DNA from 3 places in the Caproiciproducens puteiluti genome. Region 2 is predicted to be linked to each of the others. Evidence: riboswitches for the same ligand, from Rfam matches in the RefSeq annotation. Region 2 holds a riboswitch; each other region holds the start of a gene.

Region 1 (9,783 bases), 540 kb from region 2:
GCCTCAATCCGGAACATCCCGTCACGCGCGGTACCTGCTCAAACGACGATACCTATTTTCAGGAGATTGAGGCGGGTAACCATTATTATGAGGCCTATCCGGATATTGTGAACAGCTACATGGAAAAGGTCAACGCGAAAATCGGCACCGATTACAGGCCGTTCAATTACTACGGTGCAGCCGACGCCGAGGAGATCATTGTGGCCATGGGCTCTTCCTGCGAGACCATCGAAGAGGTCGTCGATTACCTGAACGCGGCCGGTGAAAAGGTCGGCCTGATCAAATGCCACCTGTACCGTCCGTTTTCCGCAAAGTACCTGTTCCGGGTACTGCCGAAGACGGTCCGGAAAATTACCGTGCTGGACCGCACCAGCGAAGCCGGCTCTATCGGAGAGCCGCTGTACCTGGACGTGCTGGCCGCGATCAACGGTACGGAATTCAGTTCCGTACAGGTGTTGGTGGGGCGTTACGGTCTGGGCGGCAACGACACCACTCCCGGCCAGATCATCGCGGTATTCCGCAATATGGGAAGCGATTCCCCCAAAAAGCATTTTACTGTGGGCATAGAGGACGACGTCACCCATCTGTCCCTTGAGGTGAAGGAAAATCCGGATACGACGCCGAAGGGCATTCATTCCTGCAAATTCTGGGGACTGGGTGCCGACGGCACCGTCGGCGCGAATAAGAACTCCATTAAAATCATCGGCGATCACACCGACATGTACGCGCAGGGCTACTTTGCCTATGACTCCAAAAAGTCGGGCGGGCTTACAGTGTCCCATCTGCGCTTTGGCGATCAGCCGATCAAATCTACCTATTACATTAATAAGGCCGATTTCGTCGCCTGCCACAAAGCGTCCTATGTTGAGAAATATGACATGGTACAGGATATTAAGCCCAACGGAAGCTTCCTGTTAAACTGCCAGTGGAGCGACGGGGAGCTGGGCGAAAAGCTGCCGGACAGAATGAAAAAATATATCGCGGACAATCATATCCGTTTTTATACCATCGACGGAGTAAAACTGGGGAAGGAAATCGGCCTTGGCGGCCGGATCAACACGATCCTCCAATCCGCTTTCTTTGCCATTGCGGGCGTGATCCCGAAAGAGCAGGCCATTCAGTATATGAAGGACGCCGCTTTGCACAGCTACGCGAAGAAAGGCCAGAAGGTAGTGGATATGAACTATGCGGCCATTGAGCGCGGTGCCGCGGAGTTCCACCAGGTCGAGGTTCCGGACAGCTGGAAAAATGTGCCGGATGCCGGTCCGGTGAGAAAAGTTACCGGGAAAAATCAGGCTCTTACCGATTATGTCAATGAGTTCCTGATTCCCTCCAACGAATATAAAGGAAATAAACTGCCGGTTTCCGCGTTTACAAAGCTCGGCATGGAGGACGGTACCGTCCCGAACGGCTCCTCCGCCTATGAAAAACGCGGGATCGCCATCGACGTGCCGGAATGGAATCCGGATCACTGCATCCAGTGCAATTTCTGCTCCTATGTCTGCCCGCATGCGGTGATCCGCCCGGCCGCTATGACGCCGGACGAAGCCGCCGCCGCTCCGCAAAGCCAGAAGAGCAGGGATATGACGGGAATGCCGGGAATGAAGTTTGCCATTGCCGTTTCCACCCTGGACTGCTCCGGCTGCGGTTCCTGCGCAACGGTCTGCCCCGGCCTGAAAGGGCAGAAGGCGCTGACAATGAAGCCCATAGACACACAGATGGCTTCTCAGGAAGGGTTCGACTATGCAGTCGCCCTGGGAGAAAAACCGGAAGTCATTGAGAAGTTTAAAGCGGAGACCGTGAAGGGCAGCCAGTTCAAACAGCCGCTGCTCGAATTCTCCGGTGCGTGCGCGGGCTGCGGGGAAACTCCGTATGCGAAGCTGGTCACGCAGCTTTTCGGGGATCGCATGTATATTGCCAACGCCACCGGATGCTCCTCTATTTGGGGCGCTTCCGCGCCCGCTACTCCCTACACCACCAATCAACGGGGGTTTGGACCCGCCTGGGCAAATTCCCTTTTTGAGGATAACGCCGAGTTCGGCTTGGGCATGACCCTTGCCCAGAAAGCGATCCGCAGCCGACTTGCAGGGTACATAGAAAAACTGAAAGCTTCCGATCAGACATCCGAAGAAATGAAGGCTGCCTGCAGACAGTATCTGACCACAAAAGAAGACAGCAGGGAAAACCGCGCCGCAGCCGACGCTTTGATTCCGGAACTGAAGAAGGCCGCCGCGCAGGGCTGCGAGCTGTCCGGAAAGACGCTGGAGGACAGGGATTATCTGGCCAAAAAATCCATGTGGATTTTCGGCGGGGACGGCTGGGCCTACGATATCGGCTTCGGCGGCCTGGATCATGTCCTCGCCTCCGGGGAAGACGTCAATATTCTGGTGTTTGATACGGAGGTCTACTCCAATACCGGCGGTCAGGCTTCCAAAGCCACTCCGGCCGGCGCCGTTGCGCAGTTTGCGGCGACCGGGAAGAAGATGAAGAAAAAAGACCTGCCCGCAATCGCTATGAGCTACGGTTTTGTGTACGTTGCTCATGTGGCTATGGGCGCAGACAGAAATCAGTGCATTAAGGCGATCAACGAGGCCGAGTCCTACCGCGGTCCGTCCATCGTCATTGCTTACGCCCCCTGTATCAACCACGGGATCAAGGGCGGGATGAGCCTTGCCCAGACGGAGGAGAAAAGGGCGGTCGAAGCCGGCTACTGGAATCTTTTCCGCTATGACCCGCGTTTGGCGGAGGTAGGAAAAAATCCGCTGCGCCTCGACAGTAAGGCCCCCACGGCAAGCTACCGCGACTTTATTATGGGAGAGGTCCGCTACAATTCGCTGACACGTGCCTTCCCGCAGCGCGCCGAGGAGCTCTTTACAAGGGCCGAAGAATATTCCAAACAGAATTACGAGCATCTAAAGAGACTTTCTGAGCTCAATATGGATTAAACCCGCGTCCTGTGCCGCCACTTTCCGAAAAATGTGCAGGCAGAAACGGCGGCCGCTTTATAAAAGAAGGAGAAAAATGGATATTGATAGGGTTGATGCCGCAGAACGGCGGGGGACGAACAGCACTAAGTGGGACGGTGCCTCGGCCAAATTCGGTGCGGATGATTTACTGCCGATGTGGATAGCGGATATGGACTTTCCGGCGCCCGGCTGCGTCCATGAGGCGCTGAAGAAGATCATTGATTTTGGGGTTTACGGGTATTCTTTTGTGGGCGACGGATATTATCAGTCCTTTATCGATTGGGAAAAGAAGAAACACGGCTATGAGGTCAAAAAAGAGTGGCTTCGTTATACGCCCGGGGTCGTTTCCGGTCTGTACTGGTTCATCAACGCAATGACGCTGCCGGGAGAAGCCTGCATGATTCTGACTCCGTGCTATTATCCGTTTATGGACGCGGTCAGGGACACGGGACGAAAGCTCATCTGCTGCGACCTGGTGAACACCGGCGGGCATTATACCGTTGATCTGAAAAAATTTGAGGATACTATCCGGGTTAATCATGTAAAATTATTTCTTCTTTGCTCTCCCCACAACCCGGTCGGACGGGTTTGGAGCAGGACGGAGCTGAACGGGATTTTGGATATCTGCAAACACAGAGGCGTGTTCGTGGTCAGCGACGAAATCCATCAGGACATTACCTTCGGCGGCCATCGCCATATCCCCGCGGCAGCCGCCGGGGATTACGACGACATGCTGGCGACGCTGACTTCGGCCTCCAAAACCTTTAATCTCGCCGGGTGCAAAAACTCCTTCGCAGTCATTCCCGACAGGGAAATCAGGGAACGGTTTGACAGATACGCCAAGTCCATCCGCGTTACCAGAGGCTCCGTGTTCGGATATGCCGCGGTGGAGGCCGCTTACCGCAACGGGGAACCGTGGCTGGAGCGGATCCTCAATATCATCGCGGAAAACTACCGCTATCTGCGTGACACGCTGATGCGCGAGTTTCCGGAAATTACGGTCTCTCCGCTGGAAGGAACCTATCTGGTGTGGATCGATCTGGGCGCTTACGTTCCCTGTGAACAGCTGCACGATTTTATACAGAACCGTTGCGGTCTTGCCCTGGATTACGGGGAGTGGTTCTATGAAAACAGGGCGGACACCCATATGCGCATGAACCTTGCGACCTCCGCGAAAAATGTCGGCACAGCGGTAAGCAGCTTGGTCAGGGAAATCAGGAAGCTTCCGCAGAGCTGAGGAGCATACGTCTGAATAAAACGATGAAAATAGCAAACCCGTCAAAAGGCGGGGACGCAAAGCCACGGGTCTAAAGTTATCTATGACAGCCGGGTTGCCATTCCAGAAAGCCGCGGCACAAGACAGTACCGCGGCTTTGCTGTGTTTCCGGTCAAGCAGAAAGCGGCATGAATCGGCGTATCCATTGCAAGCCGCAGTTCAGTGTTCCCGGTCCGGCACCCGACGCGCCGGCCGGAATAAATTTGGGGAGGATGAAAATGTTGAAAAATAGGAAGATCGGTAAAAAGCTGATTCTGTCTTTTCTTTGCGTGGCGGTTATTTCCAGTATTGCGGGGATCGTGGGGCTCAGCGTCATGACGAATATGAACACCAATTACAAAAAAGCTTTGGTCGATTACGGCTTTTCTCAGGGAGATATCGGCCTGTTCAATTCAGAGTTTAACCACAACGGCGTGATTGTAAGGAATATTGTCATCGATCCGGATGTTCAGAAAATGATGACCGATTCCGATCTGCTCTCCCAATCCAACGAGAAGCTCAATCAATACCTTGCGACTCTCAACGGCAGAATGACCACGGAACAGGAGCTGCAGGATTTTAAGACCATTCAGGAAAACATCGATGAATATAAGACCCTGGCCGATCAGGTGGTCACCCTGGCCATAGAAAATAAGGACGCACAGGCAAGAACGATGCTGTCGGATCAGGTCGAGCCCATTGCGGATAAAATAGAAGCTTCAGCCAATGCATTGATCAGCGGGAAAATCAAAACCGGGAACCAGGTGTCGTCAAGCCTGTCCGCTCAGGGAACAGGGGCCACGGTGTTTATTTTCTCGGTGATCCTTCTTACGATGGTTGTCTCGTGCATCGTTGCGCTGCGGATTTCCCGCGGAATCAGCAGACCGGTAACGGAAATGGCGGCGGCGGCCCGGAGAATGGCGGAGGGCGATCTCAATGTGCAGATTCAGGTCGATTCCCATGATGAAATCGGGCAGCTGGGCGCCGCATTTTCGGAAACCGTCGAATATATCAAGCAATGCATTGCGGACATATCGGTCAAGCTTGCGCAAATGGCAAAAGGAGATTTGTGTATTGTAAATGAAATGGAGTATAAGGGGGATTTTGTGGAGCTGCAGGAATCCATCGGCGGCATTGCTGCTTCACTCAATGACGTCCTGCTTCAGATCAGTCGGGCTTCCGAACAGGTTACGGGCGGCGCGGAGCAGATATCCAACGGGGCCCAGGCGCTGGCGCAGGGCGCAACGGAGCAGGCAAGCTCCGTCGAGGAGCTCTCCGCTTCCATTATGGAGGTATCCGCGCATATCCGGGACAACGCGGAGCACGCGGCCAACGCCATTTTGACGGTCAGGGATGTCAGCAGGGAAATCGAGATCAGCAACGGACATATGCAGGAGATGATGAATGCCATGGCAAGGATCGACGATTCGTCGGGCCGGATCGGGAAAATCATCAAGACGATCGAGGACATCGCCTTCCAGACCAATATTCTTGCACTGAACGCCGCAGTGGAGGCAGCCAGAGCGGGAGCCGCGGGGAAGGGCTTTGCCGTTGTGGCCGGTGAGGTGCGAAGTCTGGCCAGCAAAAGCGCACAGGCAGCCCAGAATACCACTTCCCTGATCGAAGAGTCTATAAAGCAGGTCAAAAACGGCAGCAAAATTGCGGATGAAACTGCAAAATCTCTGCAAAGGGTTGTGGAAGGAGCGGAAACGGTTTCAAGCGCGGTGGAAAAGATATCACAGGCATCCCGACGCCAATCCGACGCGATCGCTCAGATCACCACGGGAGTCGACCAGATTTCCAATGTGGTGCAGACCAATTCCGCAACGGCGGAGGAAAGCGCCGCGTCGAACGAAGAGCTTTCCGGTCAGGCTCAGACGCTCAATGCGCTTGTAAAAAGGTTCCGGTTAAGAGAGGAAAACGAAGCGGAACGGACAGCCGGATTTGCCGATGAGAGGCTGCTGTGGCAGGAACCGGGACCTAAAGAGGGGCTCAGTGAGGACGGGTGCTCCGAACCGGAAGAGCTGCAGGCATAAAGGGTTTTGTGTGGATGCCAAACGTCTGTTTTCGGTAATTTCGGCAGGAGCCTTGGCCTGCTTATCCACAGACGAGGTCTGATAAGAAAAAGCTTATTGATATCGAAAGGGAGAGTCCCGGGATTTACTGAATCCCGGGACTCTCCCTTTTTCTGTTCATTTTGTGCTGCCCGTCCCTTGATATTCTTCCGTTCCTTCCACCTCGGGGACGGATATTTACAATACAATAAAACCCGGAGGGTTGCAAAACGGCGAGTACTAAAAATGCTGTTGTTGGAAGAAAGATAAAAACAATTGCTGGATTGTGTCTGTTTTTGCTGCAATTAGCACAAAAATAGGACTTCTCGAAGATAAACCGGAATGATATGATTGACCCAAGCTGTTAAGAAGCCGGTCATTAATTTCATAAACTGCGAAACAGAAACAGCCAGCGGATTGTAAACTTGGATAGGTGGTGTAACGGTTGTTTTTTAGTTTGGACAGGCGATGCGGGCATGTACTGGACGCACTTGCGAAATATGATGATTATGTTACGATTGATTCCCTTTCCGCGCAATTAGGACAGACAAGGCGAAACACACAGTACGATCTTTGCAAAATCAACGATACATTTAAGCTGGCGGGGATTTCCACGATCAGCAGCAGAAGAAACAGAGGAATCAAGCTGCTGGATGAGCAGAAAACCTGGTGGGAGAACCTTTCTTTGGAAGGCGGGAGGAAATTTAATTACATTTTCACCCAGGATGAACGCGTTGCGCTGATTATCTGCGAAAGTCTCCTCTCCAATGAAATCAATACCATTGAAGAAATGTCCGAGGAACTGAAGGTAAGCAGAAATACCGTCTTTCTGGACATGAAGATCGTGAAGGAAAAACTGAACGACTACGGAATCCGGTTCGAATATGTTTCCAAATCCGGCTATACGGTATCGGGGGACGGTCTGAAAATCCGTTCGGTTCTGATGTATTTTATTTCAGCCATCTATCCGCTGATCAGTGACGGAATCATCAATTTTCTCTCCGATCCGCAGGTGCGCGAGCACCAGAGCAGGCTGCATAAAATCGAACAGGAGCTGGATGTGAATTATCCGGCGGAAACGATTGATAAAATAGCGATCATGCTGATGCTCACCAAAAGAGAAATCCCCCTTAATTGGGAGCGCCAGGAGGCGAATATCCGGGAGAACCCGGTTTACCGGATTGTGAGCCGCTATTATCCGTCCCTCAGCGAAAACGACCGTATCTATGTAAGCATTCAGCTTCTGGGCGCAAGGCTGAGGGACGAAGCCAACACTCCGGATGGCAGCATTGGCAATTTTAAGAATATGGCGGGAAAACTGGTCGCCTATTTTCAGCGATTGGTTGGAATCGAAATCGAGAATAAGGAACTGCTGATTTTTAACCTTGCCAGACATCTCAATCGTTCGATTTACCGTTATCAATACGGACTGATCGATTCCTGCGGGGTGGAAGAAGAAATTCAGGCGAACCCGAAGGAGCTTTTCGAGCTTGTGAAGCTGGCGGCAAAAGAATTCTCCCGCGATATCGGGTACCCCATTAACGATTCCGAAGTTGCGTTTCTGACGATTCACTTTGGGGCCCACATGAGAAAAAACAATGTGGCGATCGGTAAGATCAAAGTGCTTCTGGTTGTAAAGGAAGCTGACCCGAACGGCGAACTTGAGAAAAAAGTGGACGATGAGTTCCCGATGTTCCATGTGGTACGAACCGTCACTCCCGCAGAGTTAAGCGCCTTTCAGGGGGAATATCAAATCGTCATTTCCACGCAGCTTTTGAAGTATGACGGCTTCTACGCCTATATTTCCGACAGGCTGGAAGCGGAAGACAAGAAAAAGGTACTGGAAGTCTACCTGAGATATCGAATGCTCAAAAATGAAAATATTGGGGAAAACCTGTTTGAAAATATCAAAAAATATATTCCGAAAGAAAACCAGGGCAAAGTCCGTATGGAAATCAACCGGTATTTTCTGGCCCCCGTACCGAACCTTCTTCAGCTTCTGGAGAAGGGGAACGTCCAGTGCATCGACAAAATTTCAAACTGGCGCGACGCGCTTGCACAGGCCGCGCTTCCGCTTCTGGAAAACGGAAACATTGAAACAAGCTATGTGGACTGCATGATTACCGATAACGAGATGTACGGCTGCAGCACCTATCTGGGAAACGGCGTTTATCTTGCCCATACGCAAAGCCGGGGAAATGTCAAAAGATCGGGTGTCGCTGTACTTACGATTAAAAAAGGAGTCAATTTTGGAGTTAATTACAAGGTCCGAATCCTTCTGGTGGTGGCGTCCACCGACAAAAACGAGCATTTCACGGTTTTAAAGGAAGCGGTCAAAATCTGTACGGATGAAAACAAAGTGGAAAAAATGCTCCGGTGTACAAAAGAAGAGGACCTCTACAGAACGATTGCCGAATTTTCGATGGAGTCATAACATTACACTTACTTTAAGGAAGAGGGAAGACCATGTATTCTCAAACAATATTGATCAAAAATCCATCGGGGCTTCATGCCCGCCCCGCCACCAGGCTGGTGATCCTGACAAAGAAATATAAAAGCACGATTGAGATCGTTCATGACAATGTGGTAGTGGACCCCAAAAGTATCCTGAGCCTGCTGTCCGGGGAGCTCAGACCGGGCACCCGGGTGGAAGTAAGGGCGGAAGGGGAGGATGAGGAACTGGCGGTAAAAGAAATATGTGAGTATATCGATGCATTGGAGGAATAGCGATTATGGTGCTCAAAGGCGTTGCGGCTTCTCCCGGGAAAGCAGCGGGCAATATTCTTGTCATACAGGATATTCCCGAATACGACCGTGAGGAGAAATCCACAGCGGCGGCGCAGGAATCCATCCGCCGGGTGGATGAGGCAATTGATGAATTAAACTGTGAAATGGAGTCGCTCAGCAAAAGGCTTTCCGCGGCGGGCGACGATATGAAAGCAGCGATGGTCCAAATGCATGCTGCAATGCTTACGGACAAGATTCTTCGGACAGAGATAGAAAAGGAAATCAACAGGGGCTACAGCCCGCCGGCCGCCGTCGCGCGCGCCGCTTACCGGCAGCAGAAGCTGCTGCTGTCCCTGAACGACACCTTAATGAAGGAACGCGCGCAGGACGTCAAGGACGTCAGCAAAAGGCTGATCTGCAGGCTGACCGGGCAGACCTATCCCGACCTGTCCGATCTGCGCAGGGAAGCGATCATTGTCTCCGACAACCTTCTTCCGTCCATGCTGACCAGCGCGAACGGGAAGGTGAAGGGACTGATTATGGCAAAAGGCTCCAAAACCTCGCACGTTGCCATCCTTGCCGCCAACATGGGGATTCCGGCGGTGCTGGGCTGCGCAAGCATCGAAAATTTTCACGATGGTGAATTCGTGTTTCTGGACGCGGTTTCCGGGACGGTTTACAGCGGCTTGTCCGATGAAAAAATCCGGTGGGCGCGCGGCGAGGATGTACAATACCGGAGTAAACTGGACCGGCTCAGCGTATGGAAAAACCGGAAGTCCGT
Region 2 (9,783 bases):
CTCATGGATGAGGAGGGTACCGATGGCTGAAATTAGAATCAGAGAACCGAACTGTTCTTCCTGCGAGGCCAATTATCGCCACTCCGGCCTTCCGCAAAAAAAATACGGCGTTATGCTCCATGAATTTGAACGGTACTGCATCGGCAGCAAACGGGCTCGAATGTTCAAAAAAAGGGATCCTGTGATAAAGGCCCCCGACTGGTGTCCAAAACGGATCTTTCCGCATAAGGTCCGTGTTTTTGATTTCAAAAGTGGCGATGACTGGTTCATGTTTGAAGATCTTTGCCTAACGCTGAAAAAGGAACTGCCCCCTGAAGCGCATCGATACGAAGTTATCGCCCAAACAACAACTGAGTTGTCCGCAAAGGAGTTTTGGGCACAGTGTGGCCTTGACGCAGGGCCAAAGCTTTTAGGGGTTAATGTACCAAGGCACGGGATCGTTGAAATTGACGATGGCCTGCTTCCAAATTATTTTTTCCTTTGCGAGAGCGGCTATCGGTACGAACCCTATTTCACCCCGCCCGCATCAACATCTAAATGAACAAGGCGGACACATCATCTGCCTGCAAATCTGATTGATTTGAAGGGATACGCCTATGAACAACATCAGTATGAAAATCGTGAATCAGATCGCAAGTCTGGAGAAGAAAATCACAAGATTAAGCGGAGACTACAAAACTAACACATGGAAACGGCAGCAGGAACAGCTCTACCGGGACCGCATCGTCGAAAGGTATAGTGCTCAGAAGCAGATGTTGGAATATCTCGGAGAAGAGGCCGCCTGCCGTGAATTAACTCAGTTGGAGAAGGCTCTGATCACCGGTGCATTTTATGAGAATATGCGCTCGTACTCTGCATCTGCCGTATATGCCAAAGAACATCCCCACAGCCACTCCCGGCTCCAATTTCCGTCAAAGGACAGTACGGCGGCGGTACGTCTGCTGAAAGCCGGCATCAAGGATACAGAGGCCATGGTTCAGGCCATCGATTATTATGATGGCCTGATGTGCAAAGCAATAATTCCGCCCGACTTGAACGCCAAACGTATCCGGGAGCTGTCCTTTCAAGCCCGACTTCATCAAAAGGCGATATCCAGTTTACACCGGTCCCATTGGCATCACAACTTTTGCAGTTGGCGTCGGTGAATGAAACCAGTCATGTGCTGGAGCCTGAAGCTGCCATCGGCAGCATTGCGGATGAAGCTAAGAAAATTACGCCCCATGTGGACTGCGTTGAAATTGTCCCTGACTTCCGGGAAGTGCTGGGATTAAAAGGGTATCGGATCATAGGGCCCGATCTTTTTGAGTTGGAACCACAGCCCGTATATGATGCGGTACTGATGAATCCACCATTCAGCGAGGAATGCCATCATATCCAGCATGCGTTCCAGTTTCTGAATCCCGGTGGGACACTGGCCGCCGTATGCAGTGTGCGGGTCAGGCAGTCTGATAAAAAGGAGTATGTTGAATTCCGTGACTGGCTCCAACAGTACCGGCATCATTTCATTGCTCCGGCAAAAGGTGATTTTGAGATGACCGATATGCAGGTATTACTGCTGCAGATCCATAGAGCGGCATAAGCTCCGAAAAGGCTAAGATTGCTGCCAAACGCAGCCAACTGCGGGTTCTATACACACTATCCAAGACTACCCGAAAGAATATAATTTCAGGGGCTGCGGAGTGATGATTTTTCCTCTACAGCTCTATTTTATAAAAGAAGGAGGCAAAGAGAATGAATTTTTATGAGACCAGAGCCGGTCACACTTTTTATGAGTACCAACTTCCACAGCTGATCTCGACCTTGAAAGAGCTGACCACCGCCATAACGCAGGCTAAGGCAAAGTTTTCGGTCCGCCTTCCTGCCGATGTTCCGCCAGATTTCCTCAAAAAGCTGTATTACGGCAATTTTGAGCCGGACATGCAACAGGATGCCGCTCAGCTGCGGGAATACAATAATCCGGTGATGGAGAGCCAGAAACGCCTCAAAAAGCTGCTCGCTCCGGAAGCTTGGGAACAGGTGGAGGAATACCGACGCTCAATAGATATTCGAACCAGTTTTGAGCTTGAGCAGGCTTTTGAAACAGGTTTTCGCACCGCTGCCAAGATGATTGCCGCGGGGCTTTCTGCGCCGCCCTGCAATGAAAAGGGGTAGGATCAGTATGAATAGAAAAAGCATACAGAACGCTGAAAAACAAGCCCTTCCGTATCAAAAACATCTGCACAGCGACAGGCATAAAGGGCGGTCGAAAGTCTATTCTACCTGCCCAAACAAAATTCGCTCGTTTAAAGGCTTTCGGGTGGCTCACATCGGAGTCTGCGAAAAATGCCGCTGCTTTCGGCGCGGTTAGCAGAGTATCCTGAATTTGCATGGAGGTGTTACTGGATGGGTCGAAAATATCTAAGGCCGGACGCAGAAGGCTATCTGCTGGAAGCCGAAGCCTGCAAAAAGGTAATTCGGGAATTAGAACACTTGGCCGCAAAACTGGAGCGCAAGGTCGCACGGGAAAAGGCCAAACGGCAGACGGAGTTCGAGCAGGTCATGGCGTATCGAAGTGAAATTGAAATACAGGATGATTACGGCTACGGCTTTCTGACGGAACGCCAGTATGACCATTACCTTGAACTTTTTCGTGCAGGGAGTGAGGCCCTGGAAAATCATCCTCCCACTGTAGTCGAAATTGCAGAAAAAATTGTCCGGCGTGTGATCAGAGATATCTTTGAGGATCAACAAGAGTGGCAGTTTTCCGCACTTTCTCCGGAACAGCAGGAAGCGGAACGGAAACGTGCGGAGCAGGCTCAACTTGAATGGAAGCAAAAAATAGCAGAAATCAAAAAGCGTCGTGGCATCCTTGATAATGATGAAAACACATCTGCAGAAAGTTAAGACTATATTCATAGAAAGGAGCTTTATATGAAATTGTACGATTTAAAGAAATACGGCTCCGTTCATCCGCTGCAACTGGAAGTCTGTACATAGTGAAGAAAAAGAGATGTACAACTCCAGATGTTTTGATATCCCATTCCAAATTAATCAGGTAGACCGTCGCAGGACTTTCAGAATATCTTGTGTTACAACTCAATAGAATATATGAGGAAACGCCTAACCCGGTTTGCTTTACTTCAAGCAAACCGGGCGCTTCTTTGGCATTCCGAGGCTCCGAAAATCATGGCTCCTTTCCTCTTACTTTAGATCCTAATTACTTCAATACAATGCATAAAAACCATGCATAGCTCTTGATACAAATCCTCATCAAAAACACCGTCCACGGTAGATTCTTTGAGAAGCAGGGGCTTGTACATCTCTATCAGGTTTTTTCTGGCAAAGTCTTCATTATCCTTTGCCAGAAGCAGCAACTCTTTAAAATTCATTCCTTTTTACCTCCTAATTCGTCGCGTAGTTTTCGAATCAGTCTGTAGTAAATAGAAGTTACAGTTTTATAGCCGATTCCGGTTTCGTTAGCAATCTCCTCAAAGGAACGCTCATCTGATATCTTCATGATCAAGATTCGGAAGTCCCGCTTCTTGAGTTGTTCAAGCGCCTGATGAAGTTCTTTGTTTTCAAGTTGCTCCAAGAGTGGCGATTGAGATATTATATCCTGCTCGGGTTGAAGTTCTTCTCGAATTTCCTGGTTATCCAAAGGCATTTCATTACTCAATCGCCTGAATTTAGCCCGTAAATACTGTATTTTTTTTCTATGTACTGCTGTTACGAGATAGGCTGTAAATTGATTTTGCAAGACATTGGATTCCCCAATGCCATTATTATATCGTTTCATGTTTTTCCTCCAAATTCTGAATTTTTTTAAGGAATTCAAAATTTGGAGGGGGGGGGGGATCGACAATGTGTCGGTTTCGACGATTTTTTACAGCAATGGGAAAGGCATAGCTCGATATGTGTCTTTAACGATCGGAGTAACAACTTTCTTGTCGGCAATAAAAAAACAGCACTTTGCCCAAGTAGGCAAAGTGCTGTTTTTTTATATTGAATTGGTTGAGAAGCTTCGTATGTACGAAGTGCCTCTTCCTTATTTCAACCTCCCCAAAAGCTGGAAACAGGTAATCATATGGGGGACTCCTTTTTCCTTTAGAGCATGGCAAAAGCCAAGTATCTGATACCCCAGAATTATCCGTCAAAAGTCATATATATTGCAAAAGCCTGCCCACATAAAAAGGGCAGGCTTTACGCGTAACTTCCGGCAGCCAGGCTATCGTCATGTTGTAAAACCAACATTTTAGATCTTGCGGCTTTGCGTCGCCGCCTTTCAGCGGTTTTGCCCTTGTGACTCTCTTTTCTTTTATAATTCTGCGTTTTAAAAAGATTGATTATCTGGCTTACCAAAACGACACCTCTCTTTCAAGCCTTTTTTTGGAGTACAAGGCCCTACAGTTGCGCTTACAGCACTTCCGCCAGAGGGTCCAGCAGGCTCTGGCAGAACATCTCCGACAGAACATTAAATACCAATACTGACATCTCGTTGGCCAACATAATTGTTTTTCACCTTTAACATATCGTAGCAGATATCCCTCACTAACAACTAAAGCCTTTGTTTTCTTACAGTTTTTAAGTTAATAATTTCATGGAAAGAAAGCATCTAATCTCTTACTATTTTCTGTTGATCTGATTTGCCTTAACTTTTTCATATATTTTGTTCAGTGTAGCAGTTGTTTCTTCGCTGTATGCTCCAGAAGACTTTCGGTGCGTAATTCTGTTCATAAGCATTATGCAAGTGTTGATGATATCGCAGTCTATTTCATTATCTGTTCTGTATATTTCATTGTGGATGATGCGGTCCAGCTCTCTGCAAAGCCATTCCCGAGGAATCTTGGGGTTCCGTGGGTCAATAAGACAGAGCTCCAAGATTGATTTTATTTCCTTATCCGTTAACAATAAAAACACCTCCCTCGCTGATTTTATATTTTTCATGATTACCAATACACCCTAAACAAAGTCAGAAGCCAGGAAGCAACAGTTCCTGGCTTCATAATATAAGTTTGAATCCGGTGTTACTGCCTTTAGACCGCTGCTTTGCGCCCTCACTTTTTATGGGTATTAAGGTAAGCAAATCCGATTTACAACAGTAATAATCTATTAAAATCAAAGGTATTGAGAAGATAAGAAATTGGCCGAGTCTACCGCTTTTCAAGGGGGCTTTGCATTTTTTTAATAATTTTAAGTATGAGAATTTATCTTAAGATAAAAAAGGAAGGTCCTGAACGAATCTATGATGATGTTAGCGGTATTCCAAGCTCCCCCAATACACCACTTTTTAGCTGATAATAAATATCTAACTGCTTTTTATCCTCAACAGGTATATCGTATCCTGCAAGCGAGTTCATTGATTCCGGATTTTTGGCCCAACTGAATACTTTGGTTTGTTTTTGGTTGGAAAGGCGATATGCACCCGCTGCTGTCTGTGTAATTGGATAATACTGACTGTTTTCAAAATCAGTCAGTTTTCGCTCTGGATCAAATTGTACCTTTTTGAGTAAAAGAACATATTCACTGTTTTTCTGTAGAGGCAGGTATGCTTTGCTAATGGTGTTCACATAACGTGTATATGTGTACGTATCAACAGCTTCCAGAATATAAAGCTGTTTTCCGTTGAATTCAGAATCACCTTTATAAACCTCTTCAACTGTAACCGGTGAATAAAACCCTTCCCCAGTAACAAAACGATTTCCACTGTATTTTGCCCTTATAATAATGTCAGAGTTCTCTATTAGCTTATCAGGCATTTGATTCACATCTGTTACAGAAAATTCTTGAAAAACCACATCAAATGTATTCCCTGTTTCAAACCCGTAATTGTAAATGCTTTCTCCTGCATTTTGATAAGAAACACGGACAACTCCCGCCAGAACCAGACAGACTAAAGCTAAGACGGCAGGGATGCAATACCAGCGTTTTTTCATTTAGGCGCCTCTCCTTCCTTCAGACGACCATCTGACATTTTATAAAAGCGGCTGCATAGAAGCGTCAGATCCTCCTTGTTATGACTCGCCAGAATGATTGTCGCGCCACGCTCATTTTCTTCGCGAACAATTTGCCGTACCAGATCGATCCCGTCGTCATCCAGCGCATTAGTCGGTTCATCTAAAAGGATAAGATCAGGTTTTTCCATAACTGCCTGTGCGATACCCAATCGTCGTTTCATACCCAGTGAGTATTTGTGGTAGGTACGCTTGTCATTGGGATTCAGTCCAACACGCTTAATATTTTCTCGGATATCGTCATCTGTGATTTTGTTTTGAATTGAAGCAAGTGTCTTTAAGTTTTCAAATCCGGTATAATAAGGCCAGAATCCTACGTTCTCGATTACTAACCCCATCTTCTGAGGAAAAGAGATATCCTTGCCGAGTTGCTTCCCTAATACGGTTACCGTTCCCTTAGTAGGATAAATCAAGCCAGCAATTGAACGAAGCAGCATTGATTTCCCTGACCCATTCTGTCCGTATAAGCCATAAACTCCACCCTGCTCCAATATTAAATTGATGTCTATTAAAACTTTCTGTTGCTTGAGCACTTTCGTCAGATCATGGATTTCAATAGCATTCATTCAATTCTCCTCCTTTATTAAGTCCATTAGGTCGGCTTTTTCGATTTTGAGATACAGATAGCCGTATAACAGGATCCAGTAAATCAGCAAAACCACAAAGCTTTTCCAAAGCGCGAATCCCGGAACAGGGGCATATGAAGCGAGTGTTTGCCTCACCGCCTGCGGAATCGCCGCATCCGGATGCCAATGCAGTATTTGCCCGACCGGAGGCAATAGGGCAAACAACCATCCATTCCATAAAGCTGTTTGATAAGTGAACATGCCCACAAATAGGGAACCAACAAAAATGCATGCTGTAATAATAAACGCCTGAGAACTGCCCGTATGCAGAGATAAAAGATTCTGCAGGAATGATAGGAGGAACGAGGAAAGCATTGTGCACAGGTATTGCTCCACATAAAACAGAGCACTGCCTTGCGCCTCTAGGCCAGCCGCTCCGGCAAAACAAAACGCAAGCAGAAATATTACTATCCAAAAGAAAGCGATCCACAACAGTAGGCCGAATGTTTGCTGCCTCAACCATGTGCGCTTTGTTCCAATGCGTGGGAAGATATACACATAGCTAACTTTCATATCTTCCAAAAATAAATTCCCGGTTGAAAAGAAAATAAGCAGATTCGAAACGGTGAAAAGTAAGACGGACATTATGTTCACTTGCTCCCAAGGGCCAATAACATCGAATGTCCAGAGAAAGAAGCCTTCCACACTAATGAGAGCCTTCCCGTATTGACTGGCCAGCAGCATTAGGAGAATAAAAAGAATAGTAGTGATTAACAGGCGCCATGGAGAACGAAAAAAATGTTTCAGCCTCACAATTTTCCCTCCCTGTTCTTCAAATAATCCCGACTCGAAAAACAAGAAGGAACTAATACCAAAAGTCCCACAGCAATTCCAGACATTATATAAAAAGTGGCCAATCCCATGGACGGGTCCCAGTCCATACCTGCCAAGAAGAAAACTGTATTCCAAGTTGGATGTATTCCCTGAACAATTTTTTCCGACCAAAGTGTTAAGTAACCGGCCAGAAATCCAAAAAGCGAATTTCGCATTGCAGTGGAAACTGTCATAAGAAATAATTCAAAAGTATAAACTGTAAGACACTGCAATAAAAACGATTGTAAAAAAAATACTTTGTTATCAAAATAAAAAAAGAATTCCCACTTCAAGGTATAGCATATCAAAGCAGAAATGTGAAAAGCAGTGACAAATATAATACTATCAAGTAACAAAACCATAGCACATTTTTTCCAAGAGTCTCGGAAACTGCCGAAACGCAATATGACTAATTCTTTCTGAAAAAATTGTAAACTTGAAAGTGAATACATCCCAAGTAAAGGGAAAAAGAGAAGCAAGACATATGTGCTGAATGTAAGAATGCGGTAGATTTCCATTCCCCGAAAACCATCCTTAGCCACAATATACGAAGTAAAGAAAAGAATACAAACTGGCCCCCATGTAAAAAAAGAATGAAGTTTTATTCTATAAAACTGCTTTAACATCCCAGTTCATCCTTTGCATAATGAATTTTCCATTCAATGCAGAAAATATCAATTAAAAGAATGCAAGAGGTTTCAACCAGCCACCAAATATAATCGCCACCAATACCAATCCACGCATAACTTGCAATATTATCCTGAAAAGCGCGCGCTAAGCAAATAGGCAGAACCAGCCACAGCAAAATAGGAAGAAGCAGAACTGCAATAAATCTATTTCTTTGAAAGTATAGAGAGAATGAATATGAACACAATGCAGTGATCCCTGCGGTTACGGACATGCAAAACGAAGTTAGAATGTTGAATAGGTAAGGATGACCGATTTGTAGGAATTTAATCAATCCCGAAATATGCAGCAATTGAGTTGCATAGTCATCTACTACTAACGTTGATCCCATGTTGCGCATAACAGAGTACGGCATCGCAATGATCAAAGCAACCTGTTGCAGTAAAAGAGGAGCAGCAACAACTAAAAAGCCGGAGAGAAATACGCTAAGACCATTTGCTCGATAGTAGGCTGCCCGTCCCTCACGTGGCAGTAAAATTTTATGGACATCTAAACGATAGTTGTCAAAATGAGCATAGGAATATGCCAACGCAGCCAATAATGGGAGCAGAAAGTAAACATAAATATAGGTGGATATGGCCGCAATTCCCATGCTTCCTTTTTGATCGGACCATCGGAACCAAGTAGCCTGATATCCCCAGTATGACCAAGCTGGACGAACATATATCCAATCCACATGATAGAAGGTCAACAGGCTCAAAAAAAAGGAGCCCAGTAGAACCAACATTGAAGTCAAAAGAGCAAAATAGAATTCCCTATGCAGGAACATATCCCGCATACTGCGCTTCCATTCTTTTAAGAACACATTATTTCTCCTTACGATTATTTTAAAGATGGTTCATAGTGTGTCCCATTACGCTACAAAAAGCAAATGTGATCACTATGAACCAAATGCCAGAACTACAGATTAAATTTGGTTTAAGCTCTTTTGGGCGAGATAATTTCAACAATCAGCTTCGGATTTATCAGTGAAAATCCACATACCCGTTTGCACCTGCAGAAAATGCGGGATTATCATTTCCTCCAAAGAGTTCAAGGACAGCACCTTTATTATAATGTTGATTAAGTGAGATGTTATGGGTATCCCCTTGTGTCATATAAACTGTATCTGATATCGTGTTATGGTTATCCCAGCGGCGTATTAGGAAGTAGGCTTGGTAGCTGCCAGGCTCAGGTCCAAGATAGTCCAACTGCACAAATGTTGAATCTGTTCCGCTTGTGGAGTCAACGGGCCCATGAGCACAAGTGATACCAGTTCTGAACGCAGGAAAGTTAACAAACCATTGCGTAATTGAATTGGTAGCTGCAAATGCTGGAATTGCACTGGAAACTATTAAAGCTATTGCGCAGCAAATTGCCACCAATTTCTTCGATTTAAACTTTAACATTTTTAAACCTCCTTGATTTTAAGTTATGGCTTACAAGTGAATGGACGGAGAACATGGGATTTTTCACCATATTATAAGATCACCGGATTCACACCTTTCTCAAAATTATTTCAAAGCACGCATGCGTTCACGCTTAGAAACCTATTGTCTTTTTTCCTTCTACTATATAAACAACTGAGGTATCCATTTTCTTACACTTTTTTAAAATAATTTTCATTTTTTTAATTATTGCATTCTATACCATCTTAATCAGTTCATCCCCTGATCAATATCGTTATG
Region 3 (9,783 bases), 1.9 Mb from region 2:
CCGGTGTTTAAGGCGCTGTCCGACGAAACTCGGCTGAAGATCGTCGAGATTCTTTCCTGCGGCGAAATGTGCGCCTGTGACATTCTGGAATCCTTCAAGATCACGCAGCCTACCCTTTCCTACCACATGAAAATTCTGACGGATTGCGGCCTTGTGAACGGCAGGCGCGAAGGAACCTGGATGAGGTATACGATCAACGACAAAAAAGTTACTGCCATAAAAAATTTCTGGGACGGAATCACATCGGAATATCGGGATTGTATCTGTAATAATGTCGAGGAGGAAGGAAAATGCGAATTATAATCATAGGTGCGGTTGCCGCCGGAACGTCCGCCGCGGCAAAGGCACGAAGAAACAGCGAAAGCGCCGAAATCGTCGTTTATGACAAGGACAGCTTTATTTCATATTCCGGTTGTGGTATGCCCTATTACATCGGCGGTGAAGTCGAAAACGCAGACGAACTCACCCCACGCGATCCCGCGTTTTTCAAAAGTAAATACAATGTGGATATTTTGACCCGTCATGAAGTGCTCTCAATTAACCCCGATCAAAAGGTTCTGAAAGTCAAAAACCTTACCACCGGAGAGGTGTTTTCCGATTCATATGACAAGCTGGTAATTGCAACCGGAGCACGGGCGGTCGTTCCACCAATCAAGGGCGCAGACGGACGGCACGTCTTTACTCTGCGCAATATCGGTGACATGAACCGCATCAAAACTTATATCGATGGAAACAGCCCGAAGCGCGCGGTGATCATCGGAACGGGCTTCATCGGGCTGGAAGTCTGTGAAAATCTGAAAAAACTCGGTTTAGAAGTGACCCTGCTGGAAAAGCTGCCGCAAGTGACACCGGGGCTCGACAGTGACATGGCGGTCTATGTGCAGGACCATATAGAAAAGAATGGCGTTCCTGTCCTGACGGGCGTTTCTATTACAGAGATTACGGAAAGTAGTGTCGTTTTGTCGGGCGGCAAAGAGATTCCTGCGGATCTGGTTCTGATCTCTGCCGGGGTTCGCCCCAACACGGCACTGGCCGAAGCGGCGGAGATCGAGCTTGGCGTTTCCGGTGCGATCCGTGTGAACACAAAGATGCAAACCAGCCAACCGGATATCTATGCCTGCGGAGACTGCATCGAGCAGTTCCATGCGGTGACGGGAAAACCGGTTTACCGGCCGCTGGGTTCTACAGCCAACAAGACCGGCAGAATCGCCGGAGACAGCATGACGGGCGGCGATCTGGAATTCAGAGGCATACTCGGTACCGGAATCTTCAAAATATTTGATATGACGGTGGCTCAGACCGGCCTTTCCGAACGTGAGGCGCTTGCCTTGGGTTATCAAGTCCAGGTTTGCCACAACATCAAACCCAACAAGCCGGAATATATGGGCGGCAGGGAAATGGTCATCAAGGGAATCGCCGACCGCGTGAGCGGCAGACTCCTGGGCGCGCAGATCGTCGGATATGAGGGCGTGGACAAGAGAATCGACGTGTTTGTGACGGCGATTACCTTCAAGGCGAAAGTGGAAGATCTTTTCCATCTTGATCTGGCCTATGCCCCGCCGTTTTCTACCACAAAGGACCCGGTGATGTACACCGGGATGATCCTGGATAATGCCATTCACAGGGGCAGACCGCTGATCACGGCGCAGGAGCTCGATACCCTGATGCGGTCTGGGAAACCCTATACGTTGATCGACGCCAGAGCTGCTGCGCAATATGAGAAGAATCATATTGAAACCGCGAGAAGCATCCCCCACGCCAAAGTGAGAGCCGCGGCCGAGTCGTTGGATAAGGACGCGATTACGGTTACCTACTGCAATAAGGGCGTGACCGGAAACGCAGCACAGAACATTCTGCTGGGCAAAGGGGTTAAAAAAGTATATAACCTTTCAGGCGGACAAAAACAATATGGCAAAACGCATGGAGAGAAATAAGATCGCTCTCAGCCCGTCTTAATCATCGGTGCCAAAAGGTTTGAGATGACTTGAAAAAGTTGAAACTGTTGGAGGGGCAATCATGTTAAAGGTATTATTCTTATGCACAGGCAACTCTGCAAGAAGCCAAATTGCCGAGGCAATTCTCAACTCGAAAGGGAAAGACCGGATAATTGCTTATAGTGCTGGAAGCGAACCTGAAAAAGAAATTAATCCCTATGCCATCAAGGTATTGAAAGAAATTGGCATCGATATAAGTGACTGTAAGCCAAAATCCCTGAAATTATTTTCAGATCAGTACTTCGACTTTGTAATTACTTTGTGTGATCGTGCAAGAAATCAATGTCCAGTAATAGCTGGCCCCTCTATACATGTGCATTGGGGATTTCCTGATCCGAAATATTTTGAAGGTACTGATGAAGAAATCTTGAAGCAGTTCAGAACCCTGGTGAATGAATTAACCAGAAGGATTGACTTGTTTATGCTTCTTCCCTTGGAAAAATCCGACAGGACGACTTTAAAGAAAAAGCTTAATGAAATAGTGGAAACGAATTGAATTTTATGAGAAATTTTCGGTATTATAGCAAAATAAATCCAGTTTAATAATTTGTTATATTGCCATTGTAACAAATGTCTTGTTATGGGCATAGTATATGCATATATGATCATACAGCGATATTGGAACAGGGTGCTTCAAATACATCATACGGTGGTTAAGGAGGATTATGTTATGACAGATTATCTCAGCATCAACAATATGAATATAGCCACGTGCAGAGAGGATACGCAATTTGGAATTAGCGATATGTGCGGCGTCACAAACAGAAATAATATACGCTATAGTATTGAAAACATGTGCGGTGTAACAGATCAGAGTAATGCAAAGTACTGTCTAAATAACATGAATGGTTTTCAATAAGGTCGGCCATCGCTGCACTGATCTCAATTAGCGAAGCAAGTGTATTCAAGGAAGGTGGAATGAATGATCGAGGTCTTTAAGGCATTGTCAGAGGAAAGCAGGTTACGGATTTTATCTTTACTTTTGGAAAACGAAATGTGCGTATGCGAGATTGAAGCCACGTTGAAAATGACACAATCGAATGCTTCGCGGCATCTGACAGCCTTAAAAAATTGCGGGATTTTGGATAGCTACAAAGTGGCACAATGGGCGTATTACCGGATCGACGATAATTTTAAGCAAGAAAACGCTGAGCTTTGGGAGTACCTTCAGCGCAAACTGATAGAACTTCCGACTTACAAAGTTGACCGGGAAGAATGCCGGAAATGCAAAGGTCAAAATCTGTGCGGATGTTTAAATAACAAGATGTTTAAATAACAAAACGATATAAAATTCGTTAATCATTATTCACTTGGGAGGTTTTATAGTTGGGTGTAGAAAGTAAAGCAAAATTGTCTTTTCTGGATCGATTCCTTACATTGTGGATTTTTCTTGCCATGGCCATTGGCGTAACCGTCGGTAACTTTTTCCCGTCTGCGGCAAATGCAATTAACAGCCTCAGCACAGGGACGACGTCGTGGCCTATCGCAGTCGGACTGATCCTTATGATGTATCCCCCGCTTATTAAAGTTAAGTACGAAGAAATTGGTAAGGTGGCAAATAATAAGCGGGTATTCAGCTTTTCGCTTTTACAAAATTGGATCATCGGCCCGATCCTGATGTTTCTCCTTGCGATCATCTTTTTACCAGACAAACCGCAGTATGCCATCGGCATTATTGTCATAGGGCTTGCCCGTTGCATTGCCATGGTGATCATCTGGAATACGCTGGCGAAAGGCGACAACGAGTATTGTGCCGCATTGGTCGCCCTCAACGCAATCTTCCAAATCCTTCTTTACTCCGTTTACATTTGGTTTTTTGTCACGGTTTTACCGGAAGCTTTACATCTCTCATGGGGCGGAGAGGCCGTACACGTATCAATCTTGGAAGTTGCACATAGCGTACTCATTTATCTTGGCATTCCGTTTGCAGCCGGTATTATCACAAGATTCTCGGTGATCAGAATCAAAGGCAAGGAATGGCTGAACAATACCTTTATACCAAAGATTTCACCGCTTGCTCTTATAGCGCTTCTCTATACGATTATTATCATGTTTATGCTCAAAGGGCGCATGATCGTTGAGTTACCGTTTGATGTAGTGCGGATTGCAATTCCACTGCTGATTTACTTTGTGCTGATGTTTGTAATCAGCTTCTTTATTTCATACAAGAGCGGTTTCAAATATGACCAGACCGCGACATTATCTTTTACCGCCGCGAGCAACAATTTTGAACTTGCTATCGCCACATCGGTCGCAGTTTTCGGTATCAGTTCCGGGCAAGCATTTGCTGCAGTTATTGGGCCGTTGATCGAAGTACCGGTGATGATTTCACTTGTACGGCTTTCGCTCTATCTGAAAGGCAAATATTTTGATGGAAATGGGCTTCCGCTCCATAAACCAGAGGCTCAAAAATGACTGGCGAACTGATTTATCCGGAGCGATTTCATGAAAACAATGCGAATCTTTGAATCGGCGTTGGGCTGCACCATTGGATTACGCAATGATAATTCTAATTCTGAATTGATTCGATTCAAAGTATCTCTCAAGACGTTGGAGAAAAACGACATTAAGGTTGAATGTTTTAACCTTTTAGACTTGCCAATGGAATTTATAAACAACAAATCCATTAATAAGCTCATCAACAATGGGGAACGTCTTGGAAAGCTTCCAATCATTGTTTTGGATGATGAAATTGTATTTATGGGCCGATATCCAACCAACGATGAGCTCGCAACGCTCTTGAATATTCCGGTGAGTTGTTTTAATTAACCAATCTATCCATTGATCGTCGGTCGACGATCAATGGTAAATAACAATTTTTAGGAGATGTCTTATATGAAAAAAATGCAAATCTTTGAACCTGCCATGTGCTGTTCGACTGGCCTTTGCGGAGTTGGAGTGGACCCCGAACTTCTCAGGATTTCGACTGCCCTGAATACACTCAAGAAAAACGGGATCAATGTTGAACGGTTCAATCTGTCAAATGCTCCGCAGCAGTTCGTAAACAACAAGGCAGTCAATCACTTTATCAACACAAAGGGCGTCGATGGGCTGCCCGTCACTGTTTTGGACGGAGAAATCGTGACCGCAGGCCGGTACCCCACCAATGAAGAATTTGCCAACCTACTCGGCGTCCCGGCAAATCTGTTCGGCGGGAAGCCGAAGGTTGTCAAGGTCACTCCGAGAAGGTCGGGCGGATGCGGCTGCTCGGGAGGAAAGTGCTGCTGATTCGGTTCATACTTTCTGCTGAGAAAGAGATTTAGCACTTCTAACAAGACGATAGGAGCATATCTTCCCAAATCAGTTGTGTGAATTTTTCACAAGGGACGAGGATGCTCCTTATCTTTTTATAAAAGATTGGAGGTATCATCATGGAGAATTTTAATCCACAATTAATTAGGTTGACGAAATATTTGTTTTACACGGGAAAGGGTGGAGTCGGAAAAACATCGGCAGCATGCGCCACGGCCGTCACCCTTGCAGACAAAGGGAAAAAGGTGCTTTTAATCAGTACGGACCCCGCCTCAAATTTGCAGGACGTTTTCCATACGGAGCTTACGAACAAAGGGGTAGCGATTAAAGAAGTTCCAAATTTGGTTGTTTCCAACCTTGATCCCATACAGGCAGCAGCAGAATACAGGGAAAGTGTCATCGGCCCCTATCGCGGCAAGCTGCCTGATGCGGTGATTAAAAATATGGAGGAACAGCTTTCCGGTTCGTGTACGGTCGAGATTGCAGCTTTCAATGAGTTTTCAAAATTCATCACAGATGAAACGGTGCGGAAAGACTATGATCATATCTTGTTCGATACCGCTCCGACAGGGCATACGCTTCGCATGCTGCAACTGCCGTCCGCTTGGAGCAATTTCATCAGTGAAAATACGCATGGAGCTTCCTGTTTAGGTCAGCTTTCGGGATTGGAAAGTAAAAAGGAAGTTTATAAAGAAGCCGTCAGAACCTTGTCCGACGGGAAGCAGACGACGCTGATTCTTGTTTCGCGTCCGGAAGAAGCACCTTTGAAAGAAGCGGAACGGGCATCCAGGGAACTGGCGGAGATCGGTATCAACAATCAGACACTGGTGATCAACGGCGTGCTGACTTCCTATGACGACAGCGTTTCCGAGAGCCTGTATCGGAAACAGCAAGACGCGCTTCATGACATCCCGCAAGGCTTGAAAAAACTGACCGCATACCGGATTCCGCTGCGGGCTTATAACATCACCGGAATTGACAATGTCAGGGCTTTTCTGACCCAGGATCAGTATAAGATCCGCGATGAAAAAGTCAGGGCTAAATCGATTCCTCATCTGGAAGATGTCATTGACGATCTGTATCGCACGAATAAAAAGGTCATCTTTACCATGGGGAAAGGCGGTGTCGGGAAAACCACCGTTGCGGCCGCAATTGCACTGGGCCTTTCAAAAAGAGGAAGGAAAGTTCATCTGACTACGACGGACCCGGCCGGGCACCTGAAATCCGTAATCAGCGAGGCCAGCGGCATCACCATGAGCCATATTGATGAACAAGCCGAACTGAAAAAATATCAGGAAGAAGTGCTTTCCAATGCAAAGAAAACCATGTCCGCTGATGATATCGCTTATATCGAGGAGGATTTACGTTCTCCCTGTACGCAGGAAATTGCAGTATTCCGGGCTTTTGCCGAAGTTGTAGAGAAAGCGGAAGACCAGACCGTCGTGATCGATACCGCTCCGACAGGGCATACCCTTTTGCTGCTGGATTCCACACAAAGCTACAATCAGGAGATCAAACGCTCCCAGGGCGAAATCCCCGAATCCGCACGGAAGCTTCTGCCGCGCCTCCGCAATCCTGATGAAACCGAGGTCATTATTGTGACTTTGGCTGAGGATACGCCCGTCTATGAAGCACTGCGCCTGGAGGAAGATTTAAAGCGCGCCAGCATCGAAACAAAATGGTGGGTAATCAATTCGTCTTTCTACCGGACCGATACAACGAATCAAATACTTTCCGCAAAGGTGAGCAACGAAATCGAGTGGATCAACAAGGTGGATGAACATTCCAAGGGAAATTTTGCGGTAATTGCATGGAGCGCTGAGGAAATCGAAGGAGATAAACTGCTGACAATATAAGCTAACACTTTCCAATGGGACGATTGTGTCATTATAAAGATATCATAAAATGATAGAACTGGAGAAATGAAAGATGAAAATTACAGAAGAAGCAAAATCCTTGATTCAGGCGGCATTTGATTCCAATGATTGTGACTGTTTAAAAGTATCACAGCAGCAATCCTGCTGCGGCACATCCTTGCAATTTGAACTGATCAAATTGCAAGCAGGCGAGAAGTCCGTTTCCATTGACGGGGTCCCTGTTATGATGGATGACCAGACTCAAACAAGGACAGAGGCTGTGACACTTGCAGCGGAAAATGGCGAGCTGACCATTCAGGACGATCAGTCATGCTGCTGTTGATGGAAACAGTAATATGGAATCCCCCCATTCCCTGCAAATCACGTGCGCCTATCATACGGAAGCACAAGCCGAAAGATGTTAAAACAACAAAATAGTCAAACCAAGGGCAAACCCATTTAACGATGGGGACGCAAAGCCATAGGGTCTAAAGTGCGTAAAAGCGCGCTATGACAGCCTGGCTGCCGGAAGTCGCACTTGAAAGCTTGCCCTTTTTACGGGCAGGCTTTCATTGTTTTTATAGCTTCTGACGGATAATTTGAACAAAGATCATTCATGGCTCTGCTATGTCCCTTGGTGAAAGGGGAACCCATGAATATTCTTTACTTCTTCCTTTTCCGGAGGTTGAAATAAAGACGGCGAATCCCGTACACACTCGCCTCCATTAACTGAATATATTCAAAAATCAGCACTTTGCCGTCCCGGGCAAAGTGCTGATTTTTTATTTTCGACAACAAAAGCCCCGCCTCGACCGCTAAAGAACAGTTTCGATTTTAAGCTCTTTTCTTTTTGTAGAAGCGTGTCGAATCGACATTGCCGATCCCCTCCGCTTGTTCTTCATTTCCGGATTTCAACAATCACGAAATGGAGGACAAGCTTATGGCAAAGTATCGGAGAAAAACAAATTACCGGGATAAATATCCCGATGTAAGCAAAGAAATTATCGAGGTTCTGGAGAAAAGCGACCGCCTGATGGAATACCAGCAGTACGACATCAAAGTCGAACGGTGCAGGATTGATTATGGCAGTGGCACCGCTACATACCTTCCCAGCCGAGAGGACTCCTACGAGCGGCTTCTGGAGGAAAACAGACAGTTTGTCACCGAGATTGAAAGTGTTGAGGATGCCGCGATCAAGACGGTGCTGATCGGGAAAATGCTGGCCTGCCTCAAACATCTCGCCCCGGAAGAACAGGAGTTGATCACGGCTCTCTTTTTTATGGATAAGAGCGAGCGCCAGCTATCCAGAGAAACCGGGATCGCGCAGCGGACAATTCACGATAGAAAGGTAAAAATCCTGGCGGAATTAAAAAAACTTATGGGAAAATAAAAATTTATCCGCTCAACCCCCTCACTCAACGTGGAAATAAGTGAGGGGGTTTTACTCTTCCCTCATTGCTCCTTGAAAATTTCATATCCGGCAACATAAATACATGATCTGTCCGGCCGTGATGAGCGGCAGCGACATTGACGGGCGCGCCAAGACTACCTGCGGATGGGTGACAGACATCCGTTGAACCGATGGCATCGAAGGCGACGAGCGGCAAAGCCCGGTTATAAAGCAGCCCGTGGTGGGTTGTTTCGCAATGAAACGGACAGTGCTAACGCTACTTCCGTCCAGCCACAGCCCCGCCTGAAAGCGGGATCACGCAATGGGGGCGGCTCGGTGAGAACCACGGAGAGGTGAAATCCCTATGGTGTTTGCTTAACCGGCAAACCATTTATGTTGCCGCCCTCGCTTCGGGAAGCAGTGCCGAATAGAAGCATTAAATTGAAATGAAGAACAAGCAAATCGTTTGACCTTAGAAACTACGCGGCAGGACAATTGCGCCCTGCCGCGCCCTTGTGAGGTCAAACCACATTATTTAGGAACAGGAGGTTTTTATAATGGGACTGAAAAAAAGAGCGTGGCTGTACTGCCGCATTGACGCGCCGGAGGATGCCCACGGCATGCTGAAAGGTCAGAAAAAAGAGCTCTATGACTATGCGGATCAGCTGGGATTCACCATTGTTGGCTGTTCCGAGGATTTGGGAAGCGGCCTGAAATATAATCGCCCCGGCCTGATTGCAGTCGAACGTGCCGCTGAACAAGACAGGATGGATGTCTTGTTAGTAAAACAACTAAGCCGCCTCGGGAGAGATTCGGCACAAACGCTGGATTTTCTCCGGAAGCTGGAGCAGTCGGGCATAAAGCTCTATTCACCGCTGGAAGGAGAAATCAGATTGTTCAGAGATATCAATGCAATCCATGAGCTCACCATGGGCATGGAATAGGAGGCTTCACTATGAAGGCAAAGCAGCCGGATACAAGAGCTGAGACTATAAGAATCCAAGTAAATGGACTACCTGTCACATTGCTTTTTTCTGCGGAGCCGAACAAAGAAGCGGCTGATTTCATAAAAAAGGCTTTGATAAATGCTTATGTAGTTAGGACAGCATAAACGCAAAGCACAATTTAAAGGCGGTTTTTTCTAATGTCAATATGCGAAAAATCAGCTATTTGTATAGCTTTTTCCTGCTTTGTGTGAGATAATGGCGTTGGCAAAAAACCAACTGCTCCTTGACAATTGAATAAAATCAAGTGTCCGGTCTCTCACTCAAAACACCAACGATATGAGAGG

Evidence for each region. A riboswitch is a leader RNA that binds a small molecule or an ion and turns the genes downstream of it on or off. The one in region 2 is predicted to bind cyclic di-GMP.
Region 1: it holds a riboswitch for cyclic di-GMP, as region 2 does, so the genes downstream of both, ACRQU7_RS04055 (methyl-accepting chemotaxis protein) here and ACRQU7_RS01410 (sigma-70 family RNA polymerase sigma factor) in region 2, are expected to answer to the same signal.
Region 3: it holds a riboswitch for cyclic di-GMP, as region 2 does, so the genes downstream of both, ACRQU7_RS10895 (sigma-70 family RNA polymerase sigma factor) here and ACRQU7_RS01410 (sigma-70 family RNA polymerase sigma factor) in region 2, are expected to answer to the same signal.

The regions. Positions count from the first base shown of each region.
Region 1 is NZ_CP194790.1:824,944-834,726, forward strand. Features, by position in the region: gene nifJ (pyruvate:ferredoxin (flavodoxin) oxidoreductase) at 1-2,945, shown strand, start outside; gene ACRQU7_RS04050 (MalY/PatB family protein) at 3,022-4,203, shown strand; cyclic di-GMP riboswitch class I at 4,225-4,305, shown strand; gene ACRQU7_RS04055 (methyl-accepting chemotaxis protein) at 4,461-6,257, shown strand; gene ACRQU7_RS04060 (PTS sugar transporter subunit IIA) at 6,721-8,709, shown strand; gene ACRQU7_RS04065 (HPr family phosphocarrier protein) at 8,742-9,002, shown strand; gene ptsP (phosphoenolpyruvate--protein phosphotransferase) at 9,008-9,783, shown strand, end outside.
Region 2 is NZ_CP194790.1:287,489-297,271, forward strand. Features, by position in the region: gene ACRQU7_RS01375 (hypothetical protein) at 1-30, shown strand, start outside; gene ACRQU7_RS01380 (hypothetical protein) at 23-541, shown strand; gene ACRQU7_RS01385 (hypothetical protein) at 597-1,145, shown strand; gene ACRQU7_RS01390 (hypothetical protein) at 1,142-1,579, shown strand; gene ACRQU7_RS01395 (DUF6809 family protein) at 1,732-2,151, shown strand; gene ACRQU7_RS01400 (adenylosuccinate lyase) at 2,383-2,883, shown strand; gene ACRQU7_RS01405 (helix-turn-helix domain-containing protein) at 3,186-3,368, opposite strand; gene ACRQU7_RS01410 (sigma-70 family RNA polymerase sigma factor) at 3,365-3,775, opposite strand; gene ACRQU7_RS01415 (hypothetical protein) at 3,843-4,112, shown strand; cyclic di-GMP riboswitch class I at 4,192-4,285, opposite strand; gene ACRQU7_RS01420 (hypothetical protein) at 5,220-5,912, opposite strand; gene ACRQU7_RS01425 (ABC transporter ATP-binding protein) at 5,909-6,556, opposite strand; gene ACRQU7_RS01430 (hypothetical protein) at 6,557-7,369, opposite strand; gene ACRQU7_RS01435 (hypothetical protein) at 7,366-8,055, opposite strand; gene ACRQU7_RS01440 (hypothetical protein) at 8,049-8,921, opposite strand; gene ACRQU7_RS01445 (hypothetical protein) at 9,082-9,504, opposite strand; gene ACRQU7_RS01450 (C39 family peptidase) at 9,754-9,783, opposite strand, start outside.
Region 3 is NZ_CP194790.1:2,222,398-2,232,180, forward strand. Features, by position in the region: gene ACRQU7_RS10850 (ArsR/SmtB family transcription factor) at 1-303, shown strand, start outside; gene ACRQU7_RS10855 (FAD-dependent oxidoreductase) at 291-1,934, shown strand; gene ACRQU7_RS10860 (arsenate reductase ArsC) at 2,017-2,490, shown strand; gene ACRQU7_RS10865 (metalloregulator ArsR/SmtB family transcription factor) at 2,917-3,270, shown strand; gene arsB (ACR3 family arsenite efflux transporter) at 3,321-4,409, shown strand; gene ACRQU7_RS10875 (arsenic metallochaperone ArsD family protein) at 4,440-4,763, shown strand; gene arsD (arsenite efflux transporter metallochaperone ArsD) at 4,830-5,222, shown strand; gene arsA (arsenical pump-driving ATPase) at 5,366-7,102, shown strand; gene ACRQU7_RS10890 (hypothetical protein) at 7,176-7,445, shown strand; cyclic di-GMP riboswitch class I at 7,541-7,632, shown strand; gene ACRQU7_RS10895 (sigma-70 family RNA polymerase sigma factor) at 8,043-8,492, shown strand; gene ACRQU7_RS10900 (recombinase family protein) at 9,050-9,436, shown strand; gene ACRQU7_RS10905 (hypothetical protein) at 9,448-9,603, shown strand.